Linked DNA regions of Solitalea canadensis DSM 3403. The protein of the gene in region 2 interacts with the protein of the main gene of each other region in a pairwise test. Links are inferred from orthologs where the notes say so. Each region holds a gene or a part of one and is shown on either strand. Other genes may lie near its edges. The genes, in order: leuS and ligA.

Region 1 (15,660 bases), 250 kb from region 2 along the record:
ATTTCAGGGTTCACACTACACTTGCCAAACAACTGGCGCTATATGTGGTAATTTACAGTCCGCTGCAAATGGCTGCTGATCTTCCACAGAATTATGTTAATCAACCGGCATTTAAGTTTATCGAAGATGTTCCAACAGATTGGGATAACACCAAAGTTTTGGATGCCAAAATCGGACAGTTTATTACCGTTGTTCGCAAAGACCGCAAAACCAACGATTGGTACTTGGGTAGTATTACCAATGAAAACAGCCGTTCAATAAATATAAAACTTGATTTCCTTACTCCAGGCAAAAAATACATAGCCGAAGTTTATGCAGACGGGGCCGATTGTAATTGGGAAACCAACCCATTACCTGTCTCAATTACTCAGACAGAGGTTAATGCTGATTCTACTTTAAAACTTAACCTGGCTTCAGGTGGTGGACAAGCGATCAGGTTCAAAGCAATAGATTAATTTCTTCTCATAATATATTGGTTTTTTTATCATTTGCAGTCCCGGCTAAGCCGGGACTATTTTTTAACCTATTGGGTGGTGAACCCCTAACCCCTAAAGGGGAATATGTATCGCTTGGACAATTCGCACTATCAGCACTAGATAGTGCGAATTGTACGCAGTCTCGACTTAGTCGAGAGCATTCTTTCACTTACTTTTTTCCCAATTAATAATCTTGCCAAATTGTAAAAATTGTTTTTTTTATCTCAAGCGACAAGAATTCCCCTTTAGGGGTTAGGGGTATTTTTTAAAGAGATAACGTAATGGTTACACTAAGCTGCCCAAAAACTAAGCATCAATTTTTATATTGCGGACCGTATTAATTTTTCGACTTATTATGAGATTCCTTTATTTACTAGCCTTTATCACCGTATATGCATCCTCTGCCTTTGCTCAGAAAAACACCTGGAACGACAATATTGTAATTGCCCATCGTGGTGCGTGGAAGAAGAATAATTTACCGGAAAACTCTATTGCTGCATTAAAGCAAGCAATAAAATTAAAATGCTATGGTTCTGAATTTGATGTTCACATGACATCAGACAGCATACTTGTAGTTAATCATGATCCCGAATTCTTAGGTATTAAAATCGAAACATCAACTTATGATGAGCTTTTGCAAAAAAGCTTATCAAACGGTGAAAAGATCCCTACCCTTTCAAATTACCTGAAAGCCGGAATGAAACAAAAAAAGACCAAGCTTATCTTAGAAATAAAACCATCCGTTATCAGTCCAGAAAGAACTCTTGCTTTAACTGAAAAAGTGGTAGCGATGGTAACTAAATTAAAAGCAGATAAGTGGATTGAATATATTAGTTTCAGCTACGACGCCACCAAAAAAGTAGTGGAGTTAAAACCTCAGGCAAAGGTTTACTACTTAAAAGGTGATGTTTCCGCAGAACAGTTAGCAGCAGATAAATTGTACGGTGCCGACTATCATTTCTCTGTTTTCAAAAAAGGAGACTGGTTTGCTGACGCTAAAAAATACAAATTACACCTGAATGCATGGACGGTAAATAAAGAAGAAGATATGAACTGGTTGCTGGATAATAAAGTTGATTTTATTACCACCAATGAGCCGGAACTGCTTTTTGAGTTGATTGGAAAAAGGTAGTGACTATATAGCTGTTAGCCGTTAGCTATTAGCTGTTAGCATTGTTAACCGATGTATAAAGGGCCAATAATTAACAGCTAAAAAAACATAAAAGGCTTCAGCCAAACAACAATGTTTGGCTGGAGCCTTTTTAATTTGCTAATGACTCACTACTAACAGCCAAAAACTAATGGCTAAAAGCTAATAGCTAGCAGCTAATAAAAAACCGTACCTTTGCAGCAGTTACACTCCGCAAACAGGAATGTACTTAACCCCAGACTGCTGAGTTTTATTTATAAACAGCATTCTGCCATACAACATTCATGACATTTAACGAATTAAATTTAATAGACCCCATATTAAAAGCCCTGCAATCAGAAGGTTATACACAACCCACCCCTATTCAGGAACAATCAATCCCAGTTGCCCTAAAAGGCCAGGATTTATTGGGTTGCGCACAAACCGGAACCGGTAAAACAGCGGCCTTTACCATTCCCATTTTACAATTATTACATCCGATTGTTCGTCACGAACAAGGAACAACTCCAATAAGAGCCCTTATTCTTACGCCAACTCGTGAGTTAGCCATTCAAATAGGAGAAAGCATTGCAGCCTACGGGAAAAATCTGAAGCTTAAACACCTGGTTATCTTTGGAGGCGTTAATCAACTAAACCAAACGGTAGCGCTAAGCAAAGGAGTAGATATTTTGGTAGCAACTCCAGGACGTCTGCTTGATCTGATGAACCAAAAATTCATTCATTTACATAAGGTTCAATTCTTTGTACTAGATGAAGCCGACCGTATGCTCGATATGGGCTTTGTGAATGATGTGAAAAGGGTGATTGCCAAATTGCCTGAAAAACGTCAGACACTATTCTTCTCAGCTACTATGCCTCCCGTTATCCAACAATTGGCCGACAGCATTTTAAGTAAGCCTGTTAAGGTTGAAGTAACTCCGGTGTCATCAACTGCAGAAACCATTAATCAGTCTGTTTACATGGTTGATAAAGGCAATAAACGCGCATTATTGACCCATTTACTAGAAAACGATGGAATTGGTTCTGCATTAGTCTTTACCAAAACTAAACATGGCGCGGATCGTATTGCTCGTGACCTCAACAAGCACAAGATCAAAGCCGAAGCTATTCATGGTGACAAATCGCAGAACGCACGTCAACGCGCCCTAAGCAACTTTAAATCAAAAGATATCCGGATATTGGTAGCCACAGATATTGCTGCCAGAGGAATTGACATTGATGACCTGTTACATGTGATCAATTTTGATATTCCTTACGAAGCAGAAACATATGTGCATCGTATTGGCCGTACAGGAAGAGCCGGAGCCAGCGGAACAGCTTTAACCTTTTGTGATCCGGAGGAAATGACCTACCTGAAAGATATTGTTAAACTGATAGGTAAGTCTATTCCTACTGTGGAAGATCATCCTTTTCCAATGACTATTCAACGTTACCTGGAGGTTCAACAACAAGCAACCGACAAGAAAAACGATAATCGAGGAAGTAAAAGAGGATTTTCTCATAATAAAAACCGCGGAGGAGGTCAGGGACATAGCAGTAAAAAACAGCAACACCGAAAAGGTCAGTCAAAATCCACCTCGGCATCTAAAGGAGGTCCAAAAAGATAATATAGAAAGCCTTGCTTTGAGCAAGGCTTTTTTGTTTTTACTAGTGCTCACTACTGGCAAAAATGTATACAATATAAAGTTGAGACAGAAATGTTAGGCTATCTGACCCTATTGCAGCTTAAATAAATAGTTGAAAAATAACATTTTACAGTTATCTGTAAGCATAATCAATACTTAATCAAGTTTTACCATCAATTTAACAATGATTCTAATCAGAGTTTATCATTACATAAATCGCTCAAGACCTGACTATTATCATGTTTGACATAAAATTAGTAAGTTACCTTTGTATCATAATAAAAATGGAACACTAATTGACATTAGTGAATTGTTCATCTAAAATTCTTTGTTATGAAAGCTCCTGCTTCAACTTCGATATTAAACTCGAAAGAAATAACTGCTAATAAGGCAACTCAAAAATATACCCTTCAGAATTATGACTACCAAAAATATTTGGGTGGAAGAAAATCACGCAAATATGGCTCGTGCTCAACGTTAGTCTATGATGAGAGTTATGAACATTGCTATTATTGTAACGCCGACTAACTATTTTTAATGCTCTATATCTTTCATACTAGAAAGCGTCCTGATTAAAACAGGACGCTTTTCACATTATGGAGTTTTGTTACAATTCTCTCCCAATAAAAATATTATATTAGTAGTAATTACGCATTATTCGTTACTACAGTATGAAATATCTTTCCCTTCTGGCATTACTTTTCATTTTAAGCAGTTGCGGTGGTTCTGATCCTAATTCGGTTTCTCCAGTGGGAACTTTAACAGCCTACGTTGATCTTTATGATGAATTTGGCAATAAACAATCCTCTTCAGATGGTGCAAAAGTAACGCTTAACAACATTAGTCCTAAAAAATCCGGTATCACTGATAAAAATGGGCGATGTGAGTTATTAAATACCAACCCAGGTAAATATGACATTGTATTTAGCAAATCAGGGTATGGCGACTTTTGGATGTTCCAGGTAAATCATAATCAACGCCATACTTCATTAGACGCAATTGATTTAGTGCAAACATCGGGTACGGTTGCCAGTAATATAAAAGTCAGCTTTAATGCTGCAACAACTCAGTATGAAGTGGAAGGCACAATTACTCCTGTAACTGCCGACAATAGATGGATTCGTTTATTTATTGGTGAATCAAACAACGTTTCATCATCCAACTATAAATACTCTCCACAAAGTGTTTATACCGTAAATAACGGAGCTTTTAAAATCCTAATGAATAAAGAGGAAATCACTTCACTAGGAATCGCACAAGGCACTAAATTTTATGCGATTATATATGGATCTCCGTTTAAATATTCATCCTATTTTGATCCAGGTAAAAAGTTGAATCTCTATCCTTCTCTGTCAGCAGCTTCAAATGTTGCAGAAGGAGTTGTGAATTAGTAGTTAGCTATTAGCAAATAGCTGTTAGCTGTTAGGCTAAAGCCTTTCTTATTTTATCTCATCAACCGTTGACTGAAGTGGCTAATAGCTAAAAAAGCTCTAGCCGCTCACACGACTAAAGCCTTTTTATTTATCCTGCGTTGACTTCAGTCAACGGCAATGAAACTAATAATATCAAATAGCTAATGGCTAACTGCTAATAGCTAAAGAACAACATTCACAATCCGGCCTTTTACTACAATTACCTTTTTAGGAGTTTTTCCATCCAGGTATTTAGCTACATCGCTACTTTCTAAAACTGCCTTTTCTACATCTGCTGCTTCCAAGGTTAAAGGAAGATTTAATTTGGTTTTAACCTTCCCATTAATTGAAATAGGATAATCAAATGCATCTTCAACCAGGTATTCAGCTTTAAATTCTGGGAAGGACGTATGGATAATTGAACCCGCTTCATTGCCAAGTAGAACCCATAATTCTTCCGTAATATGAGGGGCATATGGAGACAAAGCAATTACCAATGGTTCCAGTATGGTCTTTTTATTACACTTTAATGCTGTTAACTCATTAACACAGATCATATAACTAGATACCGAGGTATTGAATGAAAAACGCTCAACATCTTCTTGTACTTTTTGAATGATCTTATGCAGTGCTTTCAATTCAGCTTTGGTAGGTTCTTCATTAGAAACAAAGAAATTTCCCTGTTCATTGTAGAACAAGTTCCAGAATTTACGCAAGAAATTATAAACTCCTGAAATACCGTTAGTGTTCCATGGTTTTGATTGCTCTAGAGGCCCAAGGAACATCTCATACATACGCAATGTATCAGCACCATATTGATCAATAATATCATCTGGGCTTACAACGTTGTACTTAGATTTCGACATTTTCTCCACCTCATGACCGCAGATGTATTTGCCATCCTCTAAGATGAATTCTGCATTAACATAATCAGGAGACAGATTTTTGAATTTATCCAAATCCAGCACATCGTTAGTAACAATGTTTACATCTACGTGCAACGCTTGCGTATCATAGTCTTTGCGAAGGCCATAAGAAACAAACTTGTTGGTACCGATGATTCTATACACAAAGTTCGAACGTCCCTGGATCATCCCCTGATTGATCAGCTTTTTGAAAGGTTCTTCTTCCTTCACATAGCCAAGATCTTTCAATACCTTATTCCAGAAACGAGAATACAGCAAGTGACCAGTAGCGTGTTCAGAGCCACCAATATAAAGATCTACATCTTTCCAATAATCAATTGCTTCGGTTGATGCAAAAACATTTTCATTTTTTGCATCCATATAGCGATACCAATACCAACTACTTCCGGCCCATCCAGGCATGGTACTGTGTTCGTATTCAAATTCATTTTTATATTTCCAGTTTGCAGCACGAGCTAAAGGAGGCTCCCCTGTTTCGGTTGGCAAATATTTATCAACGTCAGGTAATACCAACGGTAAATCATTTTCATCGATCAGGTATGGTAATCCATTTTTAAAGAAAACCGGAACTGGTTCACCCCAATAACGCTGGCGAGCAAAGATTGCATCGCGCATACGGTAATTAGTTTTTGCCTTTCCACTGCCGTCTGCCTCGATCTTTTCAACTAAGGCTTTCATTGCTTCAGCGTAAGTCATTCCGTTGATCATACCTGAGTTCACATATTTACCCTCTTTAGTGGCATCAGCTGTTTCGTCCAAAATTTGGCTGTCCAAAATCTGAACGATAGGTAAATTGAAATGCTTCGCAAAACGATAATCACGCTCATCGCCCGAGGGAACTGCCATTACAGCCCCGGTACCGTATCCGGCCAAAACGTAATCAGCGATCCAAACTTGTACTTTTTCTCCACTTAACGGATTTATAGCATAAGCACCAGTAAAAGCACCCGAAACTGTTTTTACATCAGCCATACGATCGCGTTCACTTTTCTGCTTGGTTTTAGCGATGTACGCTTCTATATCAGCCTTTTGGCCTGGTGTCGTAATTTTCTCAACAAGTTCATGCTCCGGAGCCAGTACTAAAAACGTAACACCGTAAACAGTATCTAAACGTGTTGTAAATACTTCAATCTTATCGACCCCTGCACTTAAATAAGTCTCAGGATCAACATCATGATGAGCATCTAACTCCATCAAACCATGTTCATTCTCCGGAGCAGACATAAGCTCAAAACGTAAAAGAGCTCCAACTGATTTGCCAATCCAGTTACGTTGCATTTCACGTACAGGTTCAGGCCAGTCGATCGTATCAAGTCCGTTTAACAAACGTTCAGCATATGCGGAAATGCGCATGCTCCACTGTTTCATTTTTTTCTGTTCAACCGGATGACCGCCGCGCTCAGAAAAACCTCCTATTACCTCATCATTAGCCAAAACAGTTCCCAATGCAGGGCACCAATTTACAACAGATTCAGACAAATAGGTTAAACGGTATTTTAACAACTCTTTTTGTTGTTGTTCCTCACCAAACAACTTCCATTCTGCTGCCGTAAAAGAGCGTACATCTTCATCGCAAGCAGCTTTAACATTTCCTGTACCGTGTGCCTCAAACATCGAAACTAACTTACTGATAGGCTCAGCTTTGTTAGTATCGTTATTATACCAAGCATCGAATAGCTTCATGAAAATCCATTGCGTCCATTTATAATAATCGGCATCACAAGTGCGAAGCTCTCTGCTCCAATCATATGCAAAACCAATGCGATCTAACTGTCCGCGGTAACGTTTCGTATTCTGATCTGTAGTAATTGCAGGGTGCTGGCCCGTTTGAATTGCATATTGCTCGGCAGGCAATCCAAAAGCATCGTACCCCATTGGATGAAGCACATTAAACCCTTTCAGTTTTTTGAAACGTGTAAAGATATCAGAAGCTATATAGCCCAGTGGGTGTCCAACATGTAATCCTGCTCCTGACGGATATGGGAACATATCCAACACATAATACTTTGGTTTATTTGAGTCGATGTCCACCTTAAAGGTTTTGTTATCGGCCCAGAACTTTTGCCATTTCTTCTCAATTTCTCTGAAAGAGTATTCCATTTAACTTTTTATTTATAAATAGCGTTCTGATGCGTATGATCTATTCACCGCAATTAACAGCTTTAATCGTTTAACTTTTTGCGAAAATAGGGTTTTGTTTTGCCTTAATAAAAAAAGCGACGAAATTTCGATGCTTTTTAAAAATATAAGAACTGAAGGGCCCTTACTTTTTAATCACAATTCGTAGATTCTTCTAAACAATCGGTAAGAGGTTGAATAACTTTTATCTATAAATGTAGAATCCCTAACTTATATCTCGAGATAATTAGTTGCTGTAAACGTTCATTTGTACTATAGTTATTTGAAGAAGACACCCCTTTATTATCATTAATTACCAGCCATCCATCCGGCTTAAATGCCCAGAATAATTTACCATTGAACTTATTGTCGAATGATTTTATCGGTTTATTAGATGATTTATAATAAATTCTCACGGTACTTACAAAATACCATGTACCTATTAGGCGTTTATCAAACTGTTTATCAGCAATTTCATTTTCTTTTTTGCATGCTAATAGGGTTAATGGTATTGAAGCGAGTAATAAAAACTATATATAATTTCATTTTCATAAGTAGTATTTTCTTTGATTCAACTAAAAAACATAGCTGTTGTTACCTGAATCTTTAAAATATTCCATCCTGAGCTAATGATATATTTGCACACTTTTCATTTTTTATTTACGTTTAATTAGAGAGGTTTCCTATTTTCGCAAAACCTATACAAAATTCTTATGCAGGAGTTTGAAGAAAGCAACGTATCGAAAAGAACAAAAAGAGTTTACATCACTACTGTAATCAGTATTGCGATGGTATTATTAATGGTAGGTCTTGCCGGACTGCTAATTTTACATGTCCGCAAAATATCAGATTATGTTAAAGAGAATATCGTTGTAAACGTATACCTGAATGAAGATGCCAAGGAAGTAGATATTTTGGCGCTGCAAAAAGAAATTGAAAAAAATCCGGCTGTAAAATCTACTGTTTATGTAAGTAAAGAGTTAGCCGCTGAAAATCTTTCAAAAGATTTGGGAGAAGATTTTATTAAATTCTTAGGTTATAATCCGCTGCTTTACTCCATTGATGTTTACATGAAAGCAGATTTTGCGGATAATGCAAGTATTGATAAAGTAACCAAAGAAATTACCGGAAAGCCTATTGTTAAAGAGGTTAAGTACCAGCCATCATTAGTTGATAGCATGAATCGTAATATGAAAGCTATCAGTCTGGTTATCTTATGCTTCGGTGGCTTATTATTATTCATTGCACTAGCATTAATCAACAATACGATTCGTTTAGCTATCTATTCTCAACGTTTTCTGATCAAGAGTATGCAATTGGTTGGCGCAACCAAAAACTTCATACGTAAGCCTTTCTTAACCATGGCTATTTTGCATGGTATTTTAGCTGGCTTATTAGCTACGTTAATGGTAATGGGTGTTTTATACCTGGCACGCAATGAAATCCCTGAATTGATCGTTATGCAAGATTATGCTGAATTCGGTATTCTTTTCGCAGGACTGATCATTCTTGGAATTTTAATTTCATTGTTCAGTACCTATTTTGCTGTAACCCGTTACTTACGTCTGAAAATCGACGCTTTATACGTTTAAAACAATCACAATTAGTTATCGGATGATGAGTAATTCAATTATGACGATAACAACTAACTGATAACTTAAAAAAATTAATGAGCACTCCTTTAAAACCAACAGAAAATAAAACCGATAAGAACGTAACGTTTCTTTTTGGTCGTCAGAATTATATATTAATGCTTGCAGGCCTAGCTGTTATTATACTTGGCTTTGTTTGCATGAGCGGCACAACCGATATTATGAGCAACACCAAAATCGTAGTTGCTCCTATTTTGGTTCTGGCAGGATTTGTAATTGAATTTTTCGCGATCTTCAAAAAACCTGCTGAATAATATAGATCATGGTTCATAGATTATAGTTCATAGCTCTTTTATATTCTATGAACCATGATCTATGAACTATTTGCCCATCACCACATAACCTCCATCCCCTTCCTTACAAATGACCCTTATTCAAGCTATTATCCTTGCTATCGTTGAAGGATTAACTGAATTCTTACCTGTTTCATCTACCGGACACATGATCATTGCTTCATGGTTGATGAAAGTTCCGAACGGTGATTTTACTAAATTCTTTACGGTTGGTATTCAATTCGGAACCATACTTTCAGTGGTGGTTTTATATTTCAAACGTTTCTTTCAAACCTTAGACTTTTATTTCAAGCTATTTGTTGGTTTTATTCCTGCTGTTGTATTTGGAGTTTTATTCTCTCACCAGATTGATGCTTTGCTAGAAAGTGTATTAACGGTAGGTATTATGCTTTTAGTCGGAGGAGTAATTTTTATTCTTCTTGACAATTGGTTTAAAGCGTCTGAAAACAATCCTGATAAAGAAATTAAATATAATAATGCATTTGTTATTGGCTTGTTTCAATGTATTGCCATGATTCCTGGTGTTTCTCGCTCAGCATCGACAATCATTGGTGGTTTAACTCAAAAACTAAACCGTAAACAAGCTGCTGAATTTTCATTCTTCCTTGCCGTTCCTACTATGTTTGCAGCAACAGCAAAAAAGATGTACGACTTCTATAAAGACGGAGGCATTAACCTTAGTGGTGAAGAATGGAAGCTTTTCGGTATTGGAAACCTGGTAGGGTTTATCGTTGCAATCATCGCGATCCGCGCATTTATCGGTTACCTAACAAAACACGGTTTCAAGGTATTCGGTTGGTATCGTATCGTGGTAGGGGCTGTTATCATTATTTTTTATTTCCTTGGGTATAATCTTCAACTGATCTAAGAGAAACTACTATTGATTTTTATACTTAAGGCTGTAAAACAGAAACTAATGAATAGTTATTATCTTTGCAGCCACCGGGAAACGGATAGTGAGAACAGATGACAAATATTTCGATCGAACAACAAGAAGAATTTTCAAAGGAAAAAGGACCTGTCTCTAATACCAACAAGGATATGGAAGGTTCTTTTTTACATAATTTTGCCGAAGGAGAGGTTTTGTTGGTAAACAAACCTTACAAATGGACTTCTTTTGATGTGGTAGGCAAAATCAGAAATGCTTTTAAGCCTGCTAAGATAAAAGTGGGACATGCGGGAACTCTTGACCCTTTAGCAAAAGGTTTGTTGATCATCTGTACTGGTAAATTCACCAAAAAAATAGATGACTACCAGGCTCAGGAAAAAGAATATACCGGTACATTCGTTTTAGGAGCTACTACACCATCATACGATATGGAAACGGAGGTTGATGTTCGATATGATATCCGACACATTACACCAGCTCATATCCTTGACACCATACCACATTTTCTGGGAGAAATCGAACAGGTTGCTCCTGCTCATTCGGCCTTAAAAATCAATGGAGAACGTGCTTATGAAAAAGCTCGTCGTGGAGAAGAAGTTCAGTTAAAATCCAGAAAAGTAACCATCAGTGAATTTGAAATAACCAGAATTGACCTTCCAGAGGTTGATTTCAGAGTGGTTTGTTCAAAAGGCACTTATATTCGTTCATTAGCCAATGACTTCGGAAAGAAATTACAGAATGGTGCCTATTTATCCGCACTACGCCGCACCCGTATTGGTCAATTCTCTGTAGACAATTCATGGGAGATCATGGAACTGGTGAATAAGATTAAAAGTCAGAAGGAAATTTAAAGCCTATAGTTCATAGATCATGGTTCATAGCCGTCAGTTTAGTCCCTATGAACTATGAACCATTAACTATTATCCAAACAAGCAATTAAACAATGAACATATACAGAAGTCTTGAAGAATTTAGAACACTCGATAAACCGGTTGTAACACTTGGAACATTTGATGGTGTACATTTTGGGCATCGTAAGATTATTCAACGACTTCTGGAAGTTGCCCACACAATTGAGGGAGAAACGGTTGTATTAACATTCTTCCCTCACCCTCGCATGATTTTGCATCCGGAGGCCGATCAGCCAAAAATGATCAATACCCTGGATGAAAAAATGGATCTCTTGAAAAAAGCAGGTGTTCAGCATTTGATCGTCATTCCGTTTACACGTGATTTTTCCAACCTAACTTCGTCTGAATTTATTGAAGATATATTGGTAAAAAAGATTGGTACTAAAAAACTGGTGATCGGTTATGACCATCGTTTTGGTAAAGATCGCGAAGGTAGTTTTGAGCATTTAAAAATGTACGGACCTCAATATGGATTTGATGTGGAAGAGATTCCGGAGCAGGATGTAAATGATGTGGCTGTAAGCTCTACAAAAATAAGAGAGGCACTAATTAAAGGCGATATCGCTACCGCCAACAAATTCTTGGGTTATAACTTTTGCCTAAGTGGAAAGGTTGTTAAAGGAGATCAAATAGGCAGAACTATCGGGTTTCCTACTGCCAATCTATATGTTGAAGAGGGCTATAAGTTAGTTCCTGCAGATGGAATTTATGCTGTTAAAGTTCATATTGAAGATGACATCTTTGGAGGAATGCTTTACATTGGTCACCGACCAACCATAAACGGCATGACTCACAACATAGAAGTTAATATTTTTGACTTCGATACAGATATTTACGGAGAAGTGATCTCGTTAGAGTTCCTTGAATACCTACGAGATGATGAGAAATTTAACGGATTAGATGCATTAACCACACAATTAAAACTTGATGAGATTAATGCCAGGAAGATTTTGCAACAGATTTGATCAACACTTAATTATTTAGCCATTTTTGAGTGACTCATATAATAAGTATGAGTTTGCTTGATTGTTAGTCCTTTTGCTCCGGAAGAAATTTCTTTATATCCCATAAAGTTACCTTGCTGATCTAAGAAGCCAAGAAGACACGACATTTCTTTCTTCCCTTTTTTAAGAACGGGTTTTATTTCAACACCCAAATTTGGGAAAACCACTGTATCATTTACAGCAAGTCCACGGTCTTCGATAGCCATTCGGTACCAAAGTGTTTTTGGAGTTTCGTAAATCCTAACTGAAAAACGGAAATCATTCAGATCATCTTTGTATTTTTTCTCAAAAACGGCTATTGGCTCTTTAGATACCTCTTTTCTTTCAAGTGAAAGTTTTTCAGAATCTTCCACTTGCTTTTGAACCACTGGCTTGCAGGAGAATGTTAAAACAGATAATGTTAAATACAGGAGTAGATTGATTTTCATAAGCAGCAATTAATTCTTGCCACAAAAATAGTATCATTTCAGAAATTTAGGTGTACAATCCACATCGATTAGACTATACACCTAAAGATCTTTTTATTTATTGATTAGAAGGAGGAACATCAGTGGCAGCCACACCAAACTTTTTATTTGGAGTTTTGCCCATATTAAATACTAAAACTCCACCCTTGAGCAATTGATTATGCGTAATATAGGTTTTAGTATAAGGTTTGCCATTTAACGTTACCGACTGTATATAAACGTTCTCTTTCGAGTTATTTACTGCTTTAATCGTAAATGATTTACCACCCGCAACACTAATTTTAGCCTCATTTAACACAGGACTTCCGAATACATAAACTCCGCTCGCCGGATTAACAGGATAAATACCCATAGCACTCATAATATACCAAGCACTCATTTGTCCACAATCTTCATTACCCGACAATCCATCAGGTTTATTGCTGTACATGCTCGACATAATTTCACGAACGCGTTGTTGCGATTTCCACGACTGTCCGGCATAATTATACAAATACGCAATATGGTGACTTGGTTCGTTTCCGTGTGCATACTGACCAATGAAACCCGATACATCAGGAGATTTATTCTCACCGGTCATCTCTGAACTTACTTTGAATAATGAGTCAAGCTTAGCGGTAAATGCAGCTTTGCTTCCAAATAATTTGATTAATCCCTGTGGATCTTGTGGTACAAACCAACTGTGTTGCCATGCATTTCCCTCAATATATTGTCCGCGTTCATCATGTTCAGAATAATAAGGATCGAAATTAGAAATCCAGTTGCCATCGGATGTTCTGGCACGCATAAAACCGGTTGATTTATCGAATAGGTTTGCATAATAACCGGCACGCTCCATGTAGACTTTATAATCCTCGGTTTTGCCTAATTTCTTTGCAACCTGTGCAATACACCAATCATCATAAGCATATTCAAGCGTAATAGTCACACTCCAACCGTGCTTATCTTGTGGTAAATATTTATACTGACGATAAGCATCTGTTCCTCTAATGTTTTGCATTGAACTTTTCTTCATTGCTTCAAAAGCTTTTTCTTTATCAAAGCCTCCAAAACCTTTTAAAATAGCATCAGCAATTACCGGAACAGCATGGTATCCTGTCATACAATTGGTTTCACTGCCTACTAATGGCCATACCGGCAACAAACCAGACTGATCATAAAATGCAAGGAAAGAGTTAATAAAATCAGGAACTCTTTCTGATTGTGTAATCGTATAAAGTGGATTAGCCGCTCTAAATGTATCCCATAAAGAAAACGTAGTGTAATTGGTAAAACCTTTCGCTTGGTTTATTTGTCCGTTCGGACCTTTGTAATTACCATTTAAATCGCTGAATGTAGTTGGTGCACAGTAGGCGTGATAAAGAGCGGTATAAAATATAGTTTTGTCTTTATCAGTTCCCTGAACCGCAATTTTCGAAAGCTCTTTTTCCCAGGCTTGTTCAGCATTTTTTCGAGCTTGATCAAAATTCCATCCTTTTTCTGCATCCAAAGCCTTTACAGCTCCTTCAATATTAGCAGAAGAAATGGCCACTTTCATTAGCACTTGCTCATTATCTTGGGTTTTAAAAATAAGAGATGCTTTAATATCTTTTCCTCTTTCAGTTTTATATCCACTTGCTACACCATTTTTTGCCATTGAAAAACCAATAACTTTTTTCGATAAGCGAGCCGCGAAATAAACCCATTGATCACTCGACCAGCCCTTTGACTTGCGATAACCGACAACCGTTGAATCATTTTCTATTTTGATATAGGTTTCTACAGGAGCATCCCAGTTAATGGCAAAACCAAGATCAAAACGAATGGTTGCTATTTCTGCTGCCGGAAAAGTATAACGATGCCAACCTACATTTTTGCTGGCTGTTAATTCAACTTTAATTTTTGACTTGTCTAATAAAACTGAATAATAGCCCGGACTCGCTTTTTCATTTGCATGTGAAAACTTTTCGCGAATCTTTGCTGTATCTAAAAGACTAACAGTTGGCATAACAGAAATATCTGCAAGATCACCAATACCTGTTCCACTCAAATGTGTGTGGCTAAAGCCTGCTATTACAGAATCAGAATAATGATAGCCCGAGCACCAGTCCCAGCCTTGCGTACCATTATCAGGACTTAATTGAACCATACCAAAAGGCACAGTAGCCCCTGGATAAGTATGCCCATGCCCTCCTGTTCCAATAAAAGGGTTAACGTACTTTGTGTATTGTTGAGCAAATGAGAACTTACCAACAATCAAGAGCGCTACTAACAATGAAATTCTTCTCATACTATTGGATAAAAGATTGAATTGCTAAATGTAAGTATTTATTATATTGCATTTAAATAATATTAAAACGATTTAGCAATTAATTTTAACAACATCGTGAACTAAAAAATACGATTCTGTCAATATTGTTGATTAACATCCGATTTTCACTAGTAACGGACAGACTATCGCAATTTACATTGCAAATTTCCCTCTTAAGAGAGTAAAACGCTTAGCTATTGACAGTAGGGTCAAAAATGTCTAATTATAGCATTCAACCGTGCTTTATTTCACTTAGTCGCTTTCCGCGAGACTTACTTTTTTCATGCAGTGTTTCATTTTAAAAGTATTCAAGAATGCTTCGCATGTTTTTCTACGCTCTCGACTTAGCCGAGACTACGTACAGTTCTCCCGCAGTTTCTGCAAAAACTTAATTTATCCCTACCGAACTGAACAAGGCGGAATTGAACATATGGCAGAGTTAACGGT
Region 2 (15,272 bases):
AATTAACAATACTTGTGTCTTTTTTACAATCAATCATGAAATCATATACAAAACTTTCTTCGGGTAGGTATTGTGCGATCTTAAAATTTGCATGCGCTTTTAATGCTAAATACGAAAGAGTTGTATTAGTTTGAGCAGAAAGATTAATTAATACATCATACGTTGTTGATTGAAGTTCATTTACTGTCGTTTTTTTAGGTAACGATAGTAGATTTAGCTCTTTTGGTGTAATAAAATTAAAATTTCTTGCTTCTGTTCGAAATTCAGGCAAATCCTTTTCGCTAATAAGGCATAAGGCAACAGTTTTTTTCTGTTGCTGGGCTAAATTGAAAGAAATTTCCTTTAGTGCTTTAATTTCTTCTAATTGTGACGCATTGTATAAAATCAAGAAGCTGTTGGCTTTGTCGAGGCCCAACTGTTTTGCCTGGCGTGCAACCTTCGCTGCTTCGCGTTTTAAAAAGTAATTTGCTAAAAAAGTTCTCATTTGGTTGGTTTAATTCAGCATGCTCATTAGATCTTTATCAGAAATAATCGGAATGTTTAAATCGGTTGCTTTTTTTAGTTTGGATGGGCCCATGTTATCTCCGGCCACCAGGAAATTCAGTTTAGATGATATGCTGCTCAACATTTTTCCCCCATTGGCTTCAATAAGATCTTTCAGCTCTTCACGTCCAAATCCCTCAAAAACTCCTGAGATAAGGAAAGTTTTTCCTTCCAGTTTGTTGCTTGCCAACACAATTTCTTTTTCTTCAACTTCAAACTGAAGCCCGTCTTGCTTAAGCTGCTCAATCAATAAACGGTGATTGTTTTCAGCAAAGTATTCGGTAACACTCTCTGCAATACGTGTACCTATTTCATTAACTTCAGTTAATTCAAGCAAACTAGCGTTTGCAAGGTTATCAATATTTTTAAAATGTTGTGCTAATTTTTTTGCAACAGTTTCTCCAACATACCTGATTCCTAATCCGAAAAGTACCTTTTCAAAAGGCATTTGCTTGGATTGCTCGATGCCTTCAATTAAGTTATTGACAGATTTTTCGCCCATACGCTCCATTTGGCGTAGTTGGTCTCGTTTATCTTTTAAAGCATAAATGTCAGAGATATTATGCAACAATTCGGCGTTGTAGAGTTGAACAATGGTTTCATCACCCAAACTGTCGATATTCATCGCTTTTCGTCCGGTGAAATGCTGCATTTTACCAATAATCTGGGGTGGACAGCCAGAATCATTAGGGCAGTACCAAGCGGCTTCTCCTTCAGTTCTTGTTAATGTTGATCCGCATTCAGGGCAAGTTGTGGTAAACAGCGTAGGAGGCAATCCATTTGGACGTTTATCCAAATTAACTTTAATGATTTTCGGGATAATTTCTCCGCCTTTTTCCACTAATACGGTATCGCCTTCGCGCACATCTAAACGTTCAATTTCATTGGCATTATGCAGTGTTGCTCGTTTAACAGTAGTTCCGGCTAATAATACAGGTTGTAAGTTTGCTACAGGAGTAACGGCGCCTGTTCTTCCAACCTGATAGGTGATAGAAAGAAGCTTTGTTTCAACCTCTTGTGCTTTGTATTTATAAGAAATGGCCCAACGAGGAGATTTAGCAGTAAACCCTAATTCTTGCTGTTGAGCATAGCTATTTACTTTAATTACAATTCCATCGATATCAAACGATAGTTTAAAGCGTTCATCTTCAAAAAGATGAATGAAGTCAAGAACTTCGTTTATATTCTTGCAAAGTTTAATGTGTTCTGATACTTTAAATCCCCAGCTTTTTACAGCCTGTAAACTTTCCCAATGTGTTTTGTAAGGAAGATTATCGCCGTACAAAAAGTAAAGGAAACAGTCTAACGGACGTTTTGCTACTTCTGTAGAATCTTGCATTTTCATTGTGCCCGAAGCAAAGTTGCGAGGATTGGCAAATGGCTGTTCTCCGTTTTCTTCACGTTCGGCATTGAGCTTTACAAAAGCTGCTTTGTGCATAAATATTTCACCTCTGATCTCAAATTCAGCAGGAAAACCTTCTCCTTTTAATTTATGAGGAATGGTTTTTATCGTTTTAACGTTTGTGGTAACATCATCTCCTTTAGTGCCATCTCCACGAGTTACCCCACGCGCTAATTTGCCATTTTCGTAAGTCAGACTCATGGAAAGTCCGTCGAACTTAAGCTCACAAACATATTCAAAATCATCACCTAAAGCCTTCCTGATCCGGTTATCAAAGTCAATTAGATCCTGTTCAGAATAAGTATTACCCAATGATAACATTGGATATTTATGCTGTACGGTTTTAAATGTTTTAGTGATCTCGCCACCCACTTTCAGTGTAGGAGAATCAGGTTCCTGCAATTCAGGAAATTCCCGCTCTAGATCTACTAATTGCTTTAATTTCTGGTCAAAATCATAGTCAGAAATGGTAGGGTGAGCAAGTACGTAATAGTTATAGTTATGTTGATTGAGTTCGGCAGTTAAAGCCTCGATTGTTTTTTTTGCTTCTTCGATTTGCATAGCAAGCGAAATTAGGTATTGCTAATTAAATTTTTGATTCTATTTCATCGAAAATCTTCATAAAATGATCAATGAGTGTGTCTTTATAGGTTGTAAGAACCTGTTGTAGCTCTTCTTTAGTTTCTTCAGTAAAATGGGTACCCCAAACTCCATAACATATACGGTTAAGCGCGTAAACCAACTTTTGATAATCAGTATAAGAAAATAAATATTGATTCTCCACAAACTTATCATAGAAACTGAAGAACGTTGCCGGTTCTAGAATGTTGTTTATCGATAAATAGTTAAGCAGGATTGAACGATCAGCTTGTTTTAAATGCGTATAAAACTTGGCAACATCTATTTTTTGCGTTTCAATCAACAAACTGTCTAATATCAATTCTAATCCGATATGGGCAAGAATGAACGGACGCACCTGTGTTCCCACAAGCAGTGGGGTGATGACTTCTTTTACTTTATCAGTTTCATTCTTAAAAAAAGTGGATGAGTGAAAGTATTTGTCGACCATTAAGTGCTTTTGCCACCCTTTGTAAATTGATAATAAAGACTGGTCTGCCGAAAGTTTGTCATGAAATTTATGAGGATGGATGTTCCAGGTTTTATTAAAGTTTTTGGTAAGATCAGGAAGTACTAAACCCAATACAAAGTTGGAGTCATGTGCTTGCTGGTCGAAATAATAGTGAGAGAGAAAGTTCATTTATTGGGATTACACCTTTTGTTGATTACACTGATTTTTTATTTGATAACACTGATTCTTGAACTCTTCCGGGGCGAGTGAGTGATCGTAAACTCTTCTCGTTTAGGAGAGGGATGTGGTTAAAACCTTTAAAGTAGAAAGCAAATTAATCATAATTAATTATCTTTGGCGCACTCACCATTCATCTAAACGCACTTTATTTCAGGATTAGGTTATTAATCGGTGTAATCTAAATCGAAAAATCGGTGTAATCAATACAGGGTAATCGGTGTAATCAAATTAGAAATCAGAGTAATCGTAGAAATTATGAATTTTGTAGAAGAATTGCGTTGGCGCGGCATGCTGCATGATATCATGCCTGGTACTGAAGAGAAACTGAATGAAGGCGTTATTGCCGGTTATATTGGTTTTGACCCTACTGCAGACTCATTGCACGTTGGTCACTTAACCCAAATTATGACATTGATTCACTTTCAAAAAGCAGGACATAAGCCTTATGCGCTTGTAGGTGGAGCAACCGGTATGGTTGGTGATCCTTCAGGAAAATCGCAGGAACGTAATCTTCTTTCTGCTGAAATTTTGAACCATAATCAGGCCGCTATTAAGAAACAATTGGAGAAATTCCTTGATTTCAACAGTGGTGCTAACAGTGCTGAAATGGTGAATAACTATGATTGGTTCAAAGAATTTAGCTTTTTAGATTTTATCCGTGATGTAGGAAAACACCTTACCGTTAACTACATGATGGCTAAGGATTCGGTAAAAAAACGTCTTGAAGGTGATAGCGGTCTTTCATTTACAGAGTTCAGTTACCAGTTAATTCAGGGTTACGATTTTTACTACTTATGGAAACATAAAGGCTGTTTCCTTCAAATGGGTGGTTCTGATCAATGGGGTAATATTGTTACCGGAACTGAGCTGATCCGTAGAAAGGCTCAAGGAGAAGCTTTTGCGTTAACCACACAGCTAATTAAGAAAGCCGATGGCAATAAATTTGGTAAAACAGAAAGCGGTGCGGTGTGGTTAGATCCTTCACGTACCTCTCCATATAAATTTTACCAATTTTGGTTAAATGCCAGTGATGAAGATGCTAAAAACTGGATTCGCATTTTTACGTTAAAATCTAAGGAAGAATTAGAGGCTTTAGATGCAGAACACGATGTTGCACCTCACTTACGTGTTGTACAAAAAGCTTTGGCAAAAGATATTACTATCAGAGTGCACTCTGAAGATGATTATGAGACTGCTGTAAAGTCATCTGAATTTTTATTCGGAAACGGTTCAATTGACTTTTTGAACGGATTGAGCGATGATAACTTGTTAGGTATTTTTGACGGAATCGAACAGTTCCAGGTATCAAAAGAAGAACTATCGGCAGGGGTAAATGTTGTTGATTTGCTGGGTGATAAAGCCAAAGTATTTCCTTCAAAAAGTGAAGCAAAGAAAATGATCCAGGGTGGAGGAGTTAGCCTGAATAAAACAAAAGTTGGTGGAGTAGATCAATTGATCGATCAATCAAGTTTGATTAACAACAAGTTTATTGTTGCTCAGAAAGGTAAGAAGAATTATTTCCTGCTTATCGCGGAGTAATTATTAATAAAATTCTAAAGAAAACGGCTTTGAGTAATCTCAAAGCCGTTTTCTTTAGAACTAAAAGGTAGCTTTCTCGTTTACTAATTCCATCTGAAATTGTAATAACATACGTTCAGTTTCCTGTTTTACTGTTGATACCTTATCCAAAATTGCGGTTGTTGTTTCAAATGTTTTATTATAAACATGCACATTAAACTCGCTTAAAGTTGACGAAACGGTAGGTTTATCGTGCAGTAGATAGTTGGAGTATCCATCAGAGAGATCAACATCCTGAATGGCGAAAATCGAAGTTTGTTTACTCATTTCAACGTTCGTTCTAAGTGTATGAATCAACTCATTGAGCACTTCGCAAGCATTTTTGGATACTTCGTCCGAAAGATAATTGAACGAGGACAGGTAAGAAGAATAAGCGTAGAATCGAGTTGTAAGTGTTCTATAATTATTTAGCTCTTGTTCTGCATTTTGAAAATTGTTATAAAGCTTTTTATACTCTTCAGCTTTTTCAATACTTTCCAAGAGAGCTGTTTTATAATTGTATAAAAAAGCCTGTTCATCTTTCCTGTTGAAATATTCAGTTTGTTGATCGATTTCTTTTTGTAATTCCGCTATAATGTCGTCCACCTGATCAAGCGAATATATCTTGTCATCAAATTCAAATTCGTTAGCTATTATATGACCTTCTTTGATGGAATTTAAAGTGTTGAGATCATTTGAATCACGATAAAAGCAGTTTAACTGATCTTCAAATCTCACGGGATAAATGTCTTCAAAATTATCAACCGATTGTTGATTACAAATTAGCGAATCAAGATTGAGCTTACTTAGCGAACGATTGAAGTAGAAAAGTCTAAAGAACTCGTGCAGGTTATAGTTTTTAGGTTGTTGTAGTAATGCGCTTTGAACTTCATCCTGCGGAATTACAGGAAAGTTTTTTGTCGGGGAAACCCAAAGTATATAATTGAGTAGTAATTTGAAGCTGCAGTGATGTAGCATTGTCAAATAAATTCCACGGATCAGTGTATAGATTTTCGTGTTCAATATCTGCTTTTAAAATGTTAGCTACACGCTCTTTTAAATCAGGGTGTGACGACCATTTATCATTATAAGTTACTCTACGATGAACCATATTTGTCCTATAACTATTGTCATCCATGATAGGAAGGTCATTTTCTAATTGGAAGCTATTTTTTTGAGCACGGTATCTCAAAAACTCCTTAAAGTTGATAAATAGGTTATCTGTTCGTTTTTCTTCATTTCCAAGTTCTCCAAGCTTGTTCACAAGGTCATCAAACACTATAGCTCCAAATTCTATTCTTCGGAGCGCCGAAATAGAAGCGCTTTTGCCGGCAACATTCGCGGCCACTAAGTCGGCATGAAATTCCATTTCTTTTGAAAGCGCCAGATAGCGAATATTGATAGGCTGATAAGCTTTCGCTAATAGCTTACGTATGAAGTTGGCAATATGTGATGTGAAAACGGCAAACCATGCAAAAAGACCACCTGTATTGACCCAACGTATTAACAGATCGTCCCATTTATCATGACTGTTTACCATAGAGAAAATGATATTATTTACCCGGTAAACATAGTTGCCAACCCGCATGCTTGATTGCGAAAAATGCCCGAATTCATGAGCAATAATCGCCTTAAGTTCTGCTTCGTTTATACAGCTAACTAATCCTAAACCAATTTCCAGGTTTTTTTTTATAGGAAAGAAAAGCGACCAAAATCCTGAATTGTAAAATACGCAGGCATTTAATTGGTGCGAAACAAACACTTTTTGGGGAAATGATGTTCCGGTTTCTTTTGCAATTTCTTTTATTAAAGCAAATAATTTAGGGTGGTCATCTTCAAAAAGCTGTACTCTATGCGGATTAGTATCCTTGTTAGAAACAAATAAGAATTTTACGGTAAACAAGAAAACCATGGCCCCCAAACAAATAATGCCTAAGGCAACCATAATGGTAAGAAAATGTATTCCCATGGAGATCATCATAAATCCGGCAAAGCCACAAATAATGGCTAATCCGATTGCTAATCCAACAAGGATGACATAACTTAGGATAAACAGAATAATGGCAGTAACCGCACTATTAACGCTTTTATTGAAATTTTCAGACTTTAAGGCATTCAGCTTTTGTGAAGTAGATAGAGTGTTATTCATAGACACTAATTAATTTGGCATGCAATATATCTATCATAAGAATATATCACAACGAAATTTCGTTATATAATAATTATAGATTTTAACTCCAAATTTGTGTTCCTTATGAAAAAGAATATCTTATTTCTCACCGGTGATTTTGCCGAAGATTATGAAACAATGGTGCCTTTTCAAATGCTGTTGATGGTAGGACATGAAGTTCATGCTGTTTGTCCGGATAAAAAGAAAGGCGATTACATTACAACAGCTATTCATGATTTTGATGGTTACCAGACCTATAGTGAAAAGCCAGGGCATCGCTTTGTTTTGAATTACTCATTTGCGGATGTTGATCCGAAGGCATATGATGCGATTGTTTTAGCAGGTGGGAGGGCTCCTGAATATTTACGTTTAAATCCAAAGGTGATTGAACTGGTAAAGCATTTTGCGGAAAGTAACAAGCCAATTGCAGCGATCTGTCACGGCATACAGATTTTAACTGCTGCAAATGTGGTAAAAGGCAAAAAGCTAACAGCATATCCTGCTGTTGGTCCGGAAGTTACCTTAGCCGGAGGAACCTATGTAGATGTTGCTGCTACAGATGCTGTTGTTGATGGAAATTTGGTTACTTCACCAGCCTGGCCAGGGCATCCAAAATGGATAGCTGAGTTTTTAAAGATACTCGGTACCAAGATTGAATTATAAAAGATAAGCCTTATCAGAAATGATAGGGCTTTCTTATAACCAACAGGAAATTTTTTGCAAAGATTGGGTATCATCTACCTCATTGATTATCAATTTATAATAATAGTTTATACACAGTATTAATGAAATAACTATTTTCTTATTGGATAAATATCGGGCAAACTGTCCTGCATTCCCCTTTTTGATAATTAAAAAACACGCTTGGTAAACCTCTTCGGTTACTTTGGCAACTTACTTGTGTAATTCATTCAGTTTCTCTTGAAACAATTAGTTAAACCATCCAAAAACAAGTTAAGTATGAGTAAAGGAATGATCTTCCGTGTTTTAGTGGCAGGTGTATGTTTATGTAGTAGTGCTAATGCTGAAAGTTTTCAAAGTGGCCCTAATCTTCAAAGCCAGTATACTGCTATAGTAGAAAAAGCAAATAATTATCAAGAGTACAAAGTTATTAAGGAAGCTTCTTTAAGGGCCTTATGGCGCAACGCGAATGACTCGCTAAACAAAGAAAAGAAGAATGTAACAACAGCACATGTGAAAATTGCAGCTCAACAGAAAACAATTAGCGAACTGCAAAATAACCTAACTGCTAAGAATCAGAATTTGCAAGAAACCCAGAATCTTATTGATAATTTGAGTTTGATGGGTATCAATATTTCTAAAAAATCCTACAATACAATTATGTGGGGGTTGGTAATAGGATTAGCCGGAGCATTAGCTTATTTTATTTTCATAAATAAAGGTTTTAAGAAGGAAGCCTATTATCGTATTCATTTGTTTGAAGAACTGACAGAAGAGTTTAAGAACTTCAAAACAAAAGCAAATGAAAAAGAAAAACGTTTAGCGCGCGAATTGCAGACTGAACGCAATGCTTTAGAAGAAATGCTCTCCAGACGTTAGATAATTCATGAGAATGATGAAAAGTGATTTTCGTCCATTTATGAAGCAGCGGTTCAAGCATCAAGTTTGAGCCGCTGTTTTTTTTGACCTGTTTTTAATCATCCTATTTTCAGACAAAATGATTTATCTTTGAGGCACATAAATCTCTTATAATGAAAAAACTATTCATATTATTTTTTCTGTTGATTGCAGGGTTAGCACAAGCTCAACAACTGCCTCAGACAGAGTATTATTTATTGGTAGGAACTTATACGAACGGAACCAGTGAAGGTATTTATGTTTATCGTTTTAACCCTGCAACGGTTAAGTTTACTTATGTGAGCAAGGTGAAATCTGAAAACCCTTCTTACCTAGCCGTTTCTCCTGACAAAAAGAAAGTATATGCCGTAAATGAAAATGGTGAAGGGAAGGGTGCGGTAAGTTCTTTCTATTTTGATAATAAAACAGGTTCGATCAATTTTATGAACACGCAACCTACTAATGGAGATCATCCTTGTTATGTAACACTTGATGCAACCGGAAAGAATGTTGTGGCCACCAATTATAGCAGTGGTAATCTGGTCGTTTTTAAAACGAATGACGGAGGATATTTAAATCCGGCGGTACAAACTCTTCAGCACGAAGGCAGCAGCGTATATGCGGGTCGTCAGGAAAGTTCTCATGTGCACAGTGCAAATTTTTCTCCTGATGGCGATTACCTTTTTGCAGCCGACTTGGGCAATGACCGTTTATATAAATACAAGTTTTATCCTGAAAGTACAAAAGAGGTTTTAACTCAGACTTCCCCGTCTTTTTATAGTTTACCAGCTGGTGCCGGTCCACGCCATTTTGAGTTTCACCCTAATAGAAGGTATTGCTATCTGTTAAATGAGATTTCAGGCAAAATTATGGTTTACTCTTATTTTGAAGGAAATCTAACGGAGCTTCAAACGCTTTTCTCTGACAAATCTCCTGGTACAGGCGACAAGGGTTCTGCCGATATCCATTTAACTCCAAATGGCAAATTTTTATATGCAACCAACAGAGGTACTACCAATGATATTGCGGCATTTAAAGTTGGAGCAGATGGGAAATTAACTGAAATTGGTCACTTTAAAACAGGATTACATCCACGTAATTTTATGATTGACCCGTCCGGAAAATTCTTGTTAGTGGCAAATCGGGATAGCAATAATATAATTGTTTTCAGAATTAACCAGGTGACAGGAAAATTGGAAGATACTAAGGTAAAGCTGGAGTTAGATAAACCTGTTTGTTTAAAAATGATTCGTGTAGCGAAATAGGGCTATTATTAATAACCTGTTGTGCGATTGAAAGACGTTCGCTAGAATGCATTGAACCTAATCTTGAGAGTTTTTTTTCTTTCGTCGCCTTCTGCGGGACTCACTTTTTTTCTTCAGCAAAAAAAAAGTAAGCAAAAAATGCCGTCGCTGCGTACAGTTCTCTTAATAGTTGGTGCTAGTACTTAGATCATCTCTTCCGAACTGTACAAGGCGATTTTGTGCATATGATAATTTATGTTTTACAAAATTATAATCAAATCGCAACGAGTGAACTTACTGAAAAAGTAATGAAAGGTATTCAAAAAGCCATTGATAAAAGGATTGAACAGGCCAAAAGAGATGAACGAGGAAATCATAATTTTTAATAAAATAGGAGAGGTTCTTAAAGTAAAAGCAAGAGACTATAAATAATAATAAAGCCTTCGATTCTTTTCGAAGGCTTTATTATTTATCATGCTATGAAATGAGTGTTGTTGCATTTTTCAATTCATTATAAACACGATCAATTATTCCTACTAATGTATCATGCTCAGCTTCAATTTCTTTTAGTAGCTGAATTTGTGCTCGTGTACGCTGGAGGTTATGACCTTCGAAATTAGTTTTGTAATAAACATCTCCCTCTATATAATCAGTCAAGAAACGAACTGCTTGCATATACGGAATCAACAAAACTCCCATCATTAGTGAATCCACTTCAACTGCCGACAAAAACTTATCGGCTTCAGAAAGGTAGCCTTTAGTGTAGGCTTCAAACAAAGGAATATTTAGTTTTATTTTGTTGAGGTCCTTTTCATCTTCAGAAGCTGAATTGATGATAGTCCTGATTGCATCTCCAAAATCATAGGCTACATAACCAGGCATCACTGTGTCAAGGTCAATAACGCATTGAGCCTTATCGTTTGCATCTAGCAGTACATTGTTGAATTTAGTGTCGTTATGAGTAATTCGAAGTGACAGGTGGCCTTCTTTTCCTAAATTTAGTATCGACTTCATTACATCTACCCGCTTATTAATGAAATCGGTTTCCTCATTTACTTCATCTCTTCTTTTGGCTATATCAGTACTCCATGCTTTATAAAAACGCGATAAGCGCATTTCTATATTGTGAAAATCGGGTATTGTTTCGGCTAATAACGTGGCATCCATATCCGATAATAGCGCCTGAAATCTGCCGAATGCTTTTCCTCCTTCAAATGCTTGGATTTCCTTTTCAACCAGATCATAGCTGTTGGTATCAGTTAAGTACAAGTACATTCTCCAGTAATTACCATCAACGTCCTTAAAGTATAACAGTCCGTTTTTTAATGGAATAATCGTTAATACCTGTTTTTTAGGATTACTGTCGGGTATTGCAGCTAACTTTTTTCGAAGATGTTCGGTTACCTTTTTTACATTGTCCATTAGGGCCGGAACATCCTTAAAAATAGCGTGATTAATGCGTTGTAATAAATAATCAGGATGGGTTTGATCTTCGTTTTTCAGGTAAAAAGTGTCATTTATATGACCAGAGCCATACGGTTTAATTGTTGCAATAGTACCCTCAATACTAAATGCATCAATAATAGCACTTAAATGTTGAGGTGTATGTTGATTATTAGTCATGAATCAGAATTTATTGATAAATATTGAGCGTTAATAAGATGTCCTGAAAACGTTGGTGTAATTAATTTTTTAACACACTTCAAGAGTAGGACTAAGGTTCTGTGCAGTAAATTTACAAAAGAACCTTAATCCTTAAACTCTAAATCTCCCTATAAGTTAGGTTTTAAATTAGGATTTAGAATAATCTCCTGTTCTGGTATTAGGTGAATAATTCGTGGATTGGTTGGTTGAATTATTTGTTTTGTTCCGTCTGTTAATGGGTGGAATCCAGGATATTCACGAACCAATGTGCGGTTGTTTCTGAACAAATCGCGTGGGCGGAATCCTTCAAATGAAAGCTCAAGCTGACGTTCTTCTAAAACGGCATCTAGTACACTTGGCTGACCTTTTAAATCGCCGGTGGTATATAATGCACTCGCCGGAATCGCAGCGCGAGAACGAATAGTGTTAACATCTGCCAAAGCTTCAGTATTCTTACCTAATTTAGCATTAGCTTCTGCACGGTTCAAATACACTTCTGCTAAACGGATAATAGCTGGCGAAGACATAGAACTGGTTGCTCCCTGGTTAGAAAATTTGAAAACAAAAATTTTCGGATCGCCATTCCTTTTCAAAGTATCTGTAGTACCCGCTTTATATTGAACAGCTACGAAAGAGTGACGTAAATCCTCCGGATGCTTGTTTAAAAGCTTCATGTATTGCACTGAAGCGTACAGCTCTCCATATCCACCATCAGCATTATACATAGAGCCAATACTTCCGTACCCTAAATCATTTTTCTGAGCAAACTTAATGGCAAAAATGGTCTCAGGGTTGTTTTCAGGTTGAATGGTGAAGTACTTTTTATAGTTATCAGCATTGTCCAGTTCATAACGATCTGAATTGATGACTTTGTCAGCGTATTCGATTGCTTTATCATTTTGCCCCATGTATAAGTACACACGCGATAATAAAGCCCAGGCAACTTCTTTTGATGCGTAAACACTACTCTTATCACTTCCCATTAAATCGGCTGATTTAAGGAGATCAGCAACAATTGCATTGTAGGTTTCCTGCAATGTATTACGTGCAGGCTTCTCATCAGGATTATAGCTCAAAACTACCGGAATACCTAATTCAGTACCAGGGTTTACGCCTTGTAAGGTGTAAGGTTTTGCAAAAAGATCAACTAAAATTAAGTGAGCCCATGCCCGTAGAAATATGTTTTCGCCTTTTAATTGACTAAACTCTTCCGATGCATTTTCGTCAATCTTAGGGATCAGTCTATTGGCTCCCGCTATTATGCGGTAACACTCTTGCCATATCTCATACGAGTTAAGCTGGTTAGGTAAATGGCCATATGTATAAGAATAAAATAAGGCATCAGTAGTAGTTCCACTTAAACTTACATTATCTCCCGGAAGTTCATTCATATAATAAAGATTACGGATGAACTGCTGTTTTAACGCAAACGAGTAATTACCGGCAGTTGCAGCTGTGAGTCCCTGTACGGTTGAAGTTACCTGATTATCTTGCAAGCCATCGGTTGGTAACTCATTTAATGAACAAGCAGTAGTTCCCATTAACAGGACGCTAAGGCTGAACAGATGTAAATATATTTTTTTCATTGTCTTAATTCTTAGATGGTTAAAAACCTAGTTGTACGCCCAAAATGAATTTTCTTGAATATGGATATTTGAATCCAACAGAACCGTTGTCGTCAACCTCCGGATCAATTCCTGAAAACTTGGTCCATGTATATAAGTTATCAGCACCAATAGAAAATTTAGCAGAACGAACGCCGATACGTTTAGATATTGATTCTTTAAGTGCGTAAGAGAGTGTTACGTTACGTAAACGTAAATAACTGCCATCCTCAATGAAACGAGAAGAAGGTCGTTGCGCATTTTTATTACCTCCGTTAACCAATTTTGGATGCGTAGCAATATCGCCTGGTTTTTCCCAACGATTCCAGCCATCTTGCAGTTGCATCATGTTATAAGTGTTGTAAGCACCATCGCTATCAAATAATGCACGGTTTCCATTATAGATATCATTACCGTATACAAAATTGATGAACGCATTTAGTTCCAAGCCTTTGTAGGAGAAGGTATTGCGTAAACCTCCGAAGAAATCAGGAGTTGAAGTACCAACAGTTTGTAAGGTTGCTTTACTGTATGTATTAGTGGTGGTAACGGTTTGTTTGCCAGTCTGAGGGTCGGTGGTTACAACTTCCCATAGAGGATCGCCATTTGCAGGATCTACACCAGCCCATTTGCGCATATACCAGGTATGCATATCCTGACCAACAATTAAACGTTGGTTACCAATAGCCTGGTTTGACGCAAAAGGAAGGTCGTTATATAATTCGGTGATCTTGTTTTTATTGAATGAGATGTTAAACTCTGTATCCCATTTAAAATCACGGGTAAAGTTTCTGGTTACTAAACCAAATTCGATACCCGTGTTTCTAACACTGCCAACGTTTAACGTTTTTGAACCAATTCCCACATTTGATGGTTGTAAAACATTAAATAATAAATCGCTGGTGTTTTTGTTGTAATAATCGGCCGTAAAGCTGATGCGATTGTTTAATACACCTAGGTCAATACCAAAGTCGAACGACGCTGTTTTTTCCCAGGTAAGATCTTTGTTTTCCAATTGGAAAGGGTAGGCTGCAGTCATGTCATTGTAAGATGCATCCACCTTGTAATATCCAATTCCTCCATAATTATTCAACGAATAAGACCCGTTAACATATTGTCTGATTTCAGCGTTACCGGTAGTACCATAGCTGGTACGAACTTTTAATAAGTTGATAAATGAAATATCTTTCATGAAATCTTCTTCCGATGCGATCCATGAACCTCCAAATGCGTAGAAGTTAGCATAAGGGTTGTTACTTCCGAAACGAGAAGAACCATCTCTTCTGAATGACGAGGTGAAGAAGTATTTTCCTTTGTAGTTATAGTTTCCTTGTAAGAAGAATGATAAGAATTTGCTAGTGTTTTTTAATCCGGTTGAGTTTACCACTTGCGCTCCTGTGCTTAATACATCAAGCGTTGGCAGTAAACCATTCATAGTTACATCACTGTACTGATCGGTATTATATTGATACTCTTGTCCCAATAAAGCGTCGATCTGGTGATTGTTGAACGTACGGTTAAACTTTAACAAGTTCGACGTTAAATAAGTACGGTAATCACTGTTATAATTATATAAGTAGCCATTGGTGTAACTTCCTGAAGTAGAGCGGATATCATTGTAATTTTCATTGAACCCATTACCTAACTCCGCACGGTTCGATGTTGAAAACGATAACCAGTTGGTAAAGAAGTACTCACCTTTAATTACACCTTCAAAATTAAGGTCTCTACTCTTGTTGTAATTGTATTGACGTTCAAACGCAAAATTTGAAAAATCGCGACCAAACCATTCAGGGGCAGTATTAGGGTCTATTGGAACTCCATTGTCGTCAAAAGCTCTGTCCCAAGGTAAATTGGTGTAAGATTGATAAAGTGCGGCATCAGGACTGCTATTTTCTTTGTTTTGAAATGTGCTCGCAATATTTCCTGATAGTTTAAATTTATCATTGATGTTATGATCCATGTTTAAGCGGAAACTATAACGATCAATCCCTGAACCTACTACAATACCTTCTTCTTTATAATAATTACCACCAAGGTAGAAACGAGTTTTTTCACTACCTCCATTAATGCCAAGCTCATAGTTAGTATTAATACCGTTTCTGAAGGCAACATCTTGCCAGTCGGTATTTACGTTTTTGCGCGACGATGGTAATAGATTTTCAATGTAAGCATTTAAACCAGATGGATTGCCTGTATACGCTGCAGCTAAAGCTTTTGC

What was found.
Region 1: the proteins of ligA (region 2) and leuS interact in binary tests that used the Escherichia coli proteins (3 or more experiments, as listed by UniProt). The link is inferred for Solitalea canadensis DSM 3403 from one-to-one orthologs.

Annotation. Positions count from the first base shown.
Region 1 is NC_017770.1:3,482,441-3,498,100, forward strand. The notes cover bases 4,646-8,030. They hold leuS (leucine--tRNA ligase), read right to left. Parts: upstream 7,690-8,030; coding sequence 4,846-7,689; downstream 4,646-4,845. Other genes in these bases: SOLCA_RS14405 (hypothetical protein), read right to left, coding at 7,917-8,030. Outside these bases: SOLCA_RS14380 (glycoside hydrolase family 97 protein), read left to right, coding at 1-455; SOLCA_RS14385 (glycerophosphodiester phosphodiesterase), read left to right, coding at 832-1,608; SOLCA_RS14390 (DEAD/DEAH box helicase), read left to right, coding at 1,911-3,233; SOLCA_RS23230 (hypothetical protein), read left to right, coding at 3,585-3,779; SOLCA_RS14395 (carboxypeptidase-like regulatory domain-containing protein), read left to right, coding at 3,923-4,642; more of SOLCA_RS14405, read right to left, coding at 8,031-8,123; SOLCA_RS14410 (cell division protein FtsX), read left to right, coding at 8,421-9,299; SOLCA_RS14415 (DUF3098 domain-containing protein), read left to right, coding at 9,377-9,613; SOLCA_RS14420 (undecaprenyl-diphosphate phosphatase), read left to right, coding at 9,723-10,520; tRNA pseudouridine(55) synthase TruB, read left to right, coding at 10,694-11,392; SOLCA_RS14430 (bifunctional riboflavin kinase/FAD synthetase), read left to right, coding at 11,485-12,417; SOLCA_RS14435 (hypothetical protein), read right to left, coding at 12,429-12,884; SOLCA_RS14440 (GH92 family glycosyl hydrolase), read right to left, coding at 12,982-15,192.
Region 2 is NC_017770.1:3,222,957-3,238,228, reverse strand. The notes cover bases 1-2,997. They hold ligA (NAD-dependent DNA ligase LigA), read right to left. Parts: upstream 2,507-2,997; coding sequence 494-2,506; downstream 1-493. Other genes in these bases: SOLCA_RS13320 (hypothetical protein), read right to left, coding at 2,532-2,997; SOLCA_RS13330 (DUF6913 domain-containing protein), read right to left, coding at 1-484. Outside these bases: more of SOLCA_RS13320, read right to left, coding at 2,998-3,203; tyrS (tyrosine--tRNA ligase), read left to right, coding at 3,510-4,793; SOLCA_RS13310 (hypothetical protein), read right to left, coding at 4,854-5,549; SOLCA_RS13305 (M48 family metallopeptidase), read right to left, coding at 5,701-6,960; SOLCA_RS13300 (DJ-1/PfpI family protein), read left to right, coding at 7,066-7,644; SOLCA_RS13295 (hypothetical protein), read left to right, coding at 7,942-8,541; SOLCA_RS13290 (lactonase family protein), read left to right, coding at 8,694-9,824; SOLCA_RS13285 (phosphotransferase enzyme family protein), read right to left, coding at 10,281-11,426; SOLCA_RS13280 (RagB/SusD family nutrient uptake outer membrane protein), read right to left, coding at 11,576-13,033; SOLCA_RS13275 (SusC/RagA family TonB-linked outer membrane protein), read right to left, coding at 13,053-15,272. UniProt on the Escherichia coli protein: DNA ligase that catalyzes the formation of phosphodiester linkages between 5'-phosphoryl and 3'-hydroxyl groups in double-stranded DNA using NAD as a coenzyme and as the energy source for the reaction.